Regions from separate parts of the Streptomyces sp. NPDC003943 genome, predicted to be linked through region 2. Evidence: predicted binding sites of a transcription regulator. Region 2 holds the regulator's gene; the other holds the start of a gene.
What was found. The regulator HrcA, encoded in region 2, represses chaperone genes, less so after heat shock. The targets are predictions, from matches to a motif close to TTNGCACTCNGNNNNNCNGAGTGCNAA.
Positions count from the first base shown of each region.

Region 1: the regulator HrcA is predicted to act here: its motif matches at 2,329-2,355, upstream of groL (chaperonin GroEL).

Region 1 is NZ_JBSGIW010000027.1:35,288-39,703, forward strand. Features, by position in the region: gene ACWEV0_RS14205 (carboxypeptidase-like regulatory domain-containing protein) at 1-435, shown strand, start outside; gene groL (chaperonin GroEL) at 541-2,163, opposite strand; gene ACWEV0_RS14215 (cold-shock protein) at 2,524-2,730, opposite strand; gene ACWEV0_RS14220 (MoaD/ThiS family protein) at 3,170-3,445, opposite strand; gene thrC (threonine synthase) at 3,472-4,416, opposite strand, start outside.
Region 2 is NZ_JBSGIW010000109.1:18,521-22,936, reverse strand. Features, by position in the region: gene dnaJ (molecular chaperone DnaJ) at 16-1,155, opposite strand; gene hrcA (heat-inducible transcriptional repressor HrcA) at 1,156-2,175, opposite strand; gene ACWEV0_RS31615 (MBL fold metallo-hydrolase) at 2,332-3,054, shown strand; gene ACWEV0_RS31610 (DUF3097 domain-containing protein) at 3,065-3,868, shown strand; gene hemW (radical SAM family heme chaperone HemW) at 4,153-4,416, opposite strand, start outside.

The DNA.
Region 1 (4,416 bases), on a different contig from region 2:
AGCCCGCGCGTGGCGTTCGGCGTCGCCGTGTGGACCCGGGGCGGCTGGTTCCGGCTGCACCACCTGGAGTCGGACTACTACGCGGACTCCGTCAGCAAGCCGTTCTACGTCACCCGCACCGCCACCCGGATCATCGGCGTCAACGCCAACCCCGAACCGGTGCGCAAGGGCGCGGCCATGACCGTGACCGGCACGCTCCAGCAGGCGGTCGGCGGCGTGTGGAAGGGATACGGGAACGCTCCCGTGACCCTGTGGTTCCAGGCGCGCGGCTCCACGGCGTGGAAGCAGCTGGCGACCGGCCGCACCGCGGCGAACGGCGCCGTGACCTTCCGGACGACGGCGACGGTGGACGGTTCGTACACCATCCGGCACAGCGGTGACGGCACGCACTTCAACGCGCCGGCCGCGTACAACGACTACGTCGACGTGCGCTGACCGACGGCCCGGCAAAGCCCGAGGGCGGCACCCCCAGTGGGGGTGCCGCCCTCGGTCGCGTTCAGCGATGAAGCGATGAAGCCGTGAACGTCCGATCCGTCAGGATCAGAAGTCCATGTCACCGCCCGGCATGCCGCCGCCGGCCGGCGCGGCGGCCTTCTCCGGCTTGTCGGCGATGACGGCCTCGGTGGTGAGGAACAGGGCCGCGATGGAGGACGCGTTCTGCAGCGCGGAACGGGTCACCTTGGCGGGGTCGATGATGCCCTCGGCGATCATGTCGACGTACTCACCGGTCGCGGCGTTCAGGCCGTGGCCGACGGGCAGGTTGCGCACCTTCTCGACGATGACGCCGCCCTCGAGACCACCGTTGACGGCGATCTGCTTCAGCGGGGCCTCCAGGGCCAGCTTGACGATGTTGGCACCGGTGGCCTCGTCGCCGTCCAGCTCCAGCTTCTCGAAGACCGCGGAGGCCTGCAGCAGGGCCACGCCACCACCGGCGACGATGCCCTCCTCGACGGCGGCCTTCGCGTTGCGGACGGCGTCCTCGATGCGGTGCTTGCGCTCCTTGAGCTCGACCTCGGTCGCGGCACCGGCCTTGATGACGGCGACGCCACCGGCGAGCTTCGCCAGGCGCTCCTGGAGCTTCTCGCGGTCGTAGTCCGAGTCGGAGTTCTCGATCTCGGCGCGGATCTGGTTCACGCGGCCCGCGACCTGCTCGCTGTCACCGGCACCGTCGACGATGGTCGTCTCGTCCTTGGTGATGACGACCTTGCGGGCGCGGCCCAGGAGGTCGAGACCGGCGTTCTCCAGCTTGAGGCCGACCTCCTCGGAGATGACCGTGCCGCCGGTGAGGATGGCGATGTCGTTCAGCATGGCCTTGCGACGGTCGCCGAAGCCCGGAGCCTTGACCGCGACGGACTTGAAGGTGCCGCGGATCTTGTTGACGACCAGGGTCGACAGGGCCTCGCCCTCGACGTCCTCGGCGATGATCAGCAGCGGCTTGCCCGACTGCATGACCTTCTCCAGGAGCGGGAGCAGGTCCTTCACGGAGGAGATCTTGGAGTTGACGATGAGGATGTACGGGTCCTCGAGCGCGGCCTCCATGCGCTCCATGTCGGTCGCGAAGTACGCCGAGATGTAGCCCTTGTCGAAGCGCATACCCTCGGTGAGCTCCAGCTCCAGACCGAAGGTCTGGGACTCCTCGACGGTGATGACGCCTTCCTTGCCGACCTTGTCCATGGCCTCGGCGATGAGCTCGCCGATCTGGGTGTCGGCGGCGGAGATGGAGGCGGTGGAGGCGATCTGCTCCTTCGTCTCGACCTCCTTCGCCTGGTCGAGCAGCGCACCGGAGACGGCCTCGACGGCCTTCTCGATGCCGCGCTTGAGGGCCATCGGGTTGGCACCCGCGGCGACGTTGCGCAGGCCCTCACGGACCAGGGCCTGGGCGAGAACGGTGGCGGTGGTCGTACCGTCGCCGGCGACGTCGTCCGTCTTCTTGGCGACTTCCTTGACCAGCTCGGCGCCGATCTTCTCGTACGGGTCCTCGAGCTCGATCTCCTTGGCGATGGAGACACCATCGTTGGTGATCGTGGGGGCGCCCCACTTCTTCTCGAGGACGACGTTGCGGCCCTTGGGGCCGAGGGTGACCTTGACGGCGTCAGCGAGCTGGTTCATGCCGCGCTCGAGACCGCGCCGGGCCTCCTCGTCGAACGCGATGATCTTGGCCATGTGAAGTGGTCCTCCCGGACATGGGGTGGATAACGCTCCAGGACCGCGCCGACGCCCGCGACGGACGGCCGGCGCGTCCTCGTGGTTCCTTGCCCCACGCGGTCGGCGGCCTCGTCTGCCCGATCCTCGTAAGCACTCTCAGCGTGAGAGTGCTAACGCCAATGATTAGCACTCGCCCCATGCGAGTGCAAGCGACTACGGAGGATCGACCACCTCTCGGGCGCACGACCGGCGCTCCCGATCCCGTACGCGCACCCGTACACGTAACCCGTACGCGCCCGCGCACGCGCGAGGGGCCCGCATCCCGGTCAGGATGCGGGCCCCTCGACGGAAGTGCGTCGGTGGCCGATCGCGCCGCGCTCAGGCGGTGGCGAGCTTGACCATGTCCGCCTGCGGACCCTTCTGGCCCTGCGAGATCTCGAACTCGACCCGCTGCCCTTCTTCAAGGGTGCGGTAGCCGTCCATCTGGATCGCGCTGTAGTGGACGAAAACATCCGCACCACCGTCGACCGCGATGAAGCCGTAGCCCTTCTCCGCGTTGAACCACTTGACGGTGCCCTGAGCCATGCCTAACTCCCCTATTACTGGCCCTTGCGCGGATCCGCACTTCGCGGACCCGGGTCAGACCCTGCGCCGGAACGCGTCGACCGCGGCTGAATGTATCTGCCCAACTGCCCTCTGCAACAGGTCAATCGGACGAGAATTCTGGGCACGCCGGAAAGGGGAATTGGGGAGATTACGCTGAATTCCGGGGCAAGTCGGGCCCGGCAAAGTGCGCAGAAGGTACACAAGGCACGGGCACTTTGGCTGCTTCTTGTCGTGCCGAGGCGCATTCTCATATGCGTCTGGCATGCGCAGCGGAGGGGACTTCCCCAACTCTACCGCGCTCAACCATGCAGAATTGCCCCTTCCGCTTCTTGCTGCGGAAGGGGCAATTCAGGGAACTTCGGTACCCGCGGGTAGGACCGCGGGTAAGGCTCAGCAGCCGCCGGCCCTGTGTTGAAGGTCAGCCGCCGGCGACGGCCGGAATGATGGAGACGCCGGCACCGTCCGGCGTGGCCGTCTCCAGACCCTGCTCGAATCGCACGTCGTCGTCGTTCACGTACACGTTGACGAAGCGACGCAGCTTGCCCTGGTCGTCGAGGACGCGGGCGGCGATGCCCGCGTGGTTCTTCTCCAGGTCGGCGATGACCTCGGCGAGGGTCGCGCCCTCGGCGGCGACCTCGGACTGGCCGCCGGTGTAGGTGCGGAGGATGGTGGGGATGCGGACGTTCACGGCCATGTCGGTGCGTGCCTTTCTCGGAGCGGTCAGTGGGCCAGGCCGGCGTCGCGGAACGCGTCGAGGCTCGGGCGGATGGTGGCGGTCGCCTGAGAGGTGTCGGCCACGGCGTCCAGGGTCTTGAGTCCGTCACCGGTGTTGAGGACGACGGTGGTCTTCGACGGGTCGATGACGCCGTTCTCGACGAGCTTCCGCGTCACGCCGACGGTCACGCCGCCCGCGGTCTCGGCGAAGACGCCCTCGGTGCGGGCGAGCAGCTTGATGGCGTCGACGATCTGCTCGTCGTTGACGTCCTCCACGGCGCCGCCGGTCCGGCGGGCGATGTCGAGCACGTACGGGCCGTCGGCCGGGTTGCCGATGGCGAGCGACTTGGCGATGGTGTTCGGCTTCTGGGGCCGCACGACGTCGTGGCCGGCCTTGAAGGCGGCGGAGACCGGGGAGCAGCCCTCGGCCTGGGCGCCGAAGATCTTGTACGGCTTGTCCTCGACCAGGCCCAGCTTGATGAGCTCCTGCAGACCCTTGTCGATCTTGGTGAGCTGGGAGCCGGAGGCGATCGGGATGACCAGCTGGTCCGGGATGACCCAGCCGAGCTGCTCGCAGATCTCGTACGCCAGCGTCTTGGAGCCCTCGCCGTAGTACGGGCGGAGGTTGACGTTGACGAAGCCCCAGCCCTCGCCGAGCGGGTCGCCGATGAGCTCCGAGCAGAAGCGGTTGACGTCGTCGTAGTTGCCCTCGATGGCGACGAGGTCGCCGCCGTAGACGCCGGCCATGACGACCTTGCCCTGCTCCAGGTCGTGCGGGATGAACACGCAGGAGCGGAAGCCGGCCCGGGCGGCGGCGGCGCCGACGGCGCCGGCCAGGTTGCCGGTGGAGGAGCAGGAGAGGGTGGTGAAGCCGAAGGCGCGGGCGGCCTCGATGGCCTGGGCGACGACCCGGTCCTTGAAGGAGTGGGTCGGGTTGCCGGAGTCGTCCTT
Region 2 (4,416 bases):
CCCCGGCAGAAACGCCTAGCGTCCGTTGAACGCGTCCTTCAGGCGCGAGAACAGGCCCTGCTGGCCGGGCTGGAACTGCCCCTGCGGGCGCTCCTCGCCGCGCAGCTTGGCCAGCTCGCGCAGCAGTCGCTCCTGCTCCGCGTCGAGCTTCGTCGGGGTCTGCACCTCGACATGGACGATCAGGTCGCCGCGCCCGTTGCCGCGCAGGTGGGTGATGCCGCGGCCGTGCAGCGGGATCGACTGGCCGGACTGGGTGCCCGGGCGGATGTCGACGTCCTCAAGGCCGTCGAGCGTCTGCAGCTGCACCTTCGTGCCGAGCGCGGCCGCCGTCATCGGGATGGTGACCGTGCAGTGCAGGTCGTCGCCGCGGCGCTGGAAGGTCTCGTGCGGGATCTCGTGGATCTCGACGTACAGGTCGCCGGCGGGGCCGCCGCCGGGGCCGACCTCGCCCTCGCCCGCGAGCTGGATGCGGGTGCCGTTGTCGACACCGGCCGGGATCTTGACGGTGAGCGTACGGCGGGACCGCACGCGGCCGTCGCCGGCGCACTCGGGGCACGGGGTCGGCACGACCGTGCCGAAGCCCTGGCACTGCGGGCACGGACGCGAGGTCATGACCTGGCCCAGGAACGACCGGGTGACCTGGGAGACCTCACCGCGGCCGCGGCACATGTCACAGGTCTGCGCGGAGGTGCCGGGCGCGGCGCCCTCCCCGGAGCAGGTGGTGCAGACGACGGCCGTGTCGACCTGGATGTCCTTGGTGGTGCCGAAGGCCGCCTCGTCGAGGGTGACCTCCAGGCGGATCATCGCGTCCTGGCCGCGCCGGGTGCGCGAGCGCGGGCCGCGCTGGGACGCCGTACCGAAGAAGGCGTCCATGATGTCCGAGAAGTTCCCGAAGCCGCCCGCGCCGAAGCCGCCGGCCCCGGCACCGCCGCCGGAGGCGGACAGCGGGTCGCCGCCGAGGTCGTAGACCTGCTTCTTCTGCGGGTCCGACAGCACCTCGTAAGCGGCGTTGATCTCCTTGAACCGCTCCTGCGTCTTCGGGTCCGGGTTCACGTCCGGGTGAAGCTCACGGGCGAGGCGTCGGAACGCCTTCTTGATCTCGTCCTGCGACGCGTCGCGGCGTACGCCGAGTACGGCGTAGTAGTCGGTGGCCACTTACGACTCCGCCAGGATCTGTCCGACGTAACGTGCCACTGCGCGTACCGCTCCCATCGTTCCGGGGTAGTCCATGCGGGTCGGTCCGACCACGCCGAGTTTGGCGACTGCCTCGCCGCCGGAACCGTAGCCGACCGAGACGACCGACGTGGACGTCAGGCCCTCGTGGGCGATCTCGTGGCCGATCCGTACGGTCATGCCCGACTCCTTGGCCTCGCCGAGCAGCTTGAGGAGCACGACCTGCTCCTCCAGAGCCTCCAGGACGGGCCTGATCGTCAGGGGGAAGTCGTGTCCGAAGCGGGTCAGATTGGCGGTGCCGCCGATCATGAGCCGCTCCTCCTGCTCCTCCACCAGGGTTTCGAGCAGGGTCGCGAGCACGGTCGTGACCGTGCCGCGGTCCTCCTGGTCCTCGAAGGACTCCGGCAGGTCCTGCACCAGCTGCGGCACGTCCGCGAAGCGGCGGCCGACGACGCGGCTGTTGAGGCGGGCCCGCAGGTCGGCGAGGGAGGTCTCGCCGAAGGGCGCCGGGCAGTCGACCACGCGCTGCTCGACCCGGCCGGTGTCCGTGATGAGCACGAGCATCAGCCGGGCGGGGGCGAGCGACAGCAGTTCCACGTGCCGGACCGTCGAACGGGTCAGCGACGGGTACTGCACGACGGCGACCTGCCGGGTCAGCTGCGCGAGCAGCCGGACCGTGCGGCCGACGACGTCGTCGAGGTCGACGGCTCCGTCGAGGAAGTTGTGGATGGCGCGCCGCTCGGGGGTGGACAGCGGCTTGACGCCGGCCAGTCGGTCGACGAAGAGGCGGTAGCCCTTGTCGGTGGGGATGCGGCCGGCACTGGTGTGAGGCTGGGCGATGTAGCCCTCCTCCTCCAGGACCGCCATGTCGTTGCGCACGGTGGCGGGCGAGACGCCGAGCTTGTGCCGCTCGGTCAGCGCCTTGGAGCCGACGGGCTCCTCCGTCCCGACGTAGTCCTGGACGATGGCGCGCAGCACCTCGAGTCTGCGTTCGCTGAGCATCGCGCGCACCTCCAGCTGTCGATCCGGTTCCGGTTGCTCCGCTTTTGGCACTCGCCCTGTCCGAGTGCCAGGAAACCCCCGGCCAGTGTACGGCGGCGGACATCGCTCCTGGCAAGGAGGCGGGCTCGGCGGCGGCGCAACGGTTAGCGTCTCGCCATGGACATGGACTGGGAAGCGTACGGGTGGGAGCGGCTCGGCGAGGGCGTGGGGCGCCGCCGGCTGCCGGGCTGGGACGCCACGGTGGGCCTGGTGGCCGGGCGGGACGCGGTGCTGCTGTACGACACGGGCGCCACGCTCGCGCAGGGCGCCGAACTCCACGCGGATGTGGCGGCTCTCACGGGCGGCCGCAGGGTGACGCACATCGCACTCGGTCATCCGCACTTCGACCATGTGCTCGGCACGGCGGTCTTCGCCGGGGCCGAGGTGTTCGGCGCGGTGGGCGTGGACGCGCTGCTGCGGCGGGAGGCGGAGGAGCTCCGCGCGGACGCGGTACGGCACGGGGTGGACGAGGCGGCCGCGGCGGAGGCCGTCGAGGCGCTGGTGCTTCCGCGGCACACCGTCTCGGGCGAGTGGACCCTCGACCTCGGCGGCCGCCAGGTCCTCCTCGCGAACGTCGGCCCCGGCCACACCGGCCACGACCTGGCCCTGTTCGTACCCGGCGCCCCCGAGGTGGTCTTCTGCGGCGACCTCGTCGAGGAGTCCGGCGAACCCCAGGCGGGCCCGGACGCCATCCCCACCCGCTGGCCGGCCGCCCTCGACCGGCTGCTCTCGCTGGGCGGCGAGGAGGCGGTGTACGTGCCGGGGCACGGCGCCGTGGTCGACGCGGCGTTCGTACGACGCCAGCGCGATGAACTGGCACGCCGCTTCGAGGTGTCGTAGCGTCCCCCAAATGCGCAGCTACAACCCGGATCTGACACCTCCTTGGAAGCGCTCGGCGCCCGTGCCGGAAGTCCCGGCGGACCGTGACCTCGTCGTCGAGGAGGTCACGACCGGGTTCTGCGGTGCCGTGATCCGCTGCGAGGCGGGCACGGTGACACTGGAGGACCGCTTCGGCAAGCACCGGGTCTTTCCGCTGGAACCGCGCGGCTTCCTCCTGGAGGGCCGGGTCGTCACCCTGGTCCGCCCCGCCTCCGGTGCCCCGGTGCGTCCCACCCGTACCGCCTCCGGCTCGATCGCGGTCCCGGGCGCCCGGGCACGGGTCGCCAGGGCGGGCCGGATCTACGTCGAGGGCCGCCACGACGCCGAGCTGGTGGAGCGCGTCTGGGGCGACGACCTGCGGATCGAGGGCGTCGTCGTCGAGTACCTGGAGGGCGTCGACGACCTCCCGGCCATCGTCGCCGACTTCGCCCCGGCCCCGGACGCCCGCCTCGGCGTCCTGGTCGACCACCTGGTCGAGGGCTCCAAGGAGTCCCGCATCGCCGCCCAGGTCTCCTCCCCCGACGTCCTCGTCGTCGGTCACCCCTACATCGACGTCTGGCAGGCCGTGAAGCCCGCCGCCCTCGGCATCCCCGCCTGGCCCACCATCCCCCGCGGCCAGGACTGGAAGACGGGCATCTGCCGCGCCCTCGGCTGGCCGGAGAACACGGGCGCGGCCTGGCAGCACATCCTGTCGCGGGTGAGGTCGTACAAGGACCTGGAACCGGAACTGCTGGGCCGGGTCGAAGAACTGATCGACTTCGTAACGGCACCATAGGGCCCCGTCCCAGCCGCCTGGCGCCCCCACTGTGGGCGCGCTCCGGCCAGGGCTGCCCCGCCACCGCCCGTCGTGAACATCCGTCCCGCAGGGGGCGTCGCCCACCCCCGCACAGAGGTTGGGCAGGCCCGGCGCGGCCCGCACGGGGCGGTGTGGGCAGGCCCGGCGCGGCCCGCACGGGTGTCGGCAGGTCCGGCGCAACCCCGCACGGGCGAGGGTGGCACGGCGGGCGCAGCCCGCACGGGCTGGGGCGGGCGACGGCCCGGCGCCGGGCAGGGGGCGGCCTAGTCCACCAGGTCCCGGACCACCGCGTCGGCCAGCAGCCGACCGCGCAGCGTCAGTACCGCCCGCCCCTCCGCGTACGCCGCACCGTCCAGCAGCCCGTCCGCCCGCGCCCGCTCCGCCGCCGCCAGGCCCGCCGGCTTCAGCAGCCCCAGCTCGACCCCCTCGCGCAGCCGCAGCTCAAGGAGCACCCGCTCGACCCGCCGGTCCTCGTCCGACAGGACCTCCCGCCCGGCCCCCGGCGACCTGCCGGAGCCCAGCGCCGC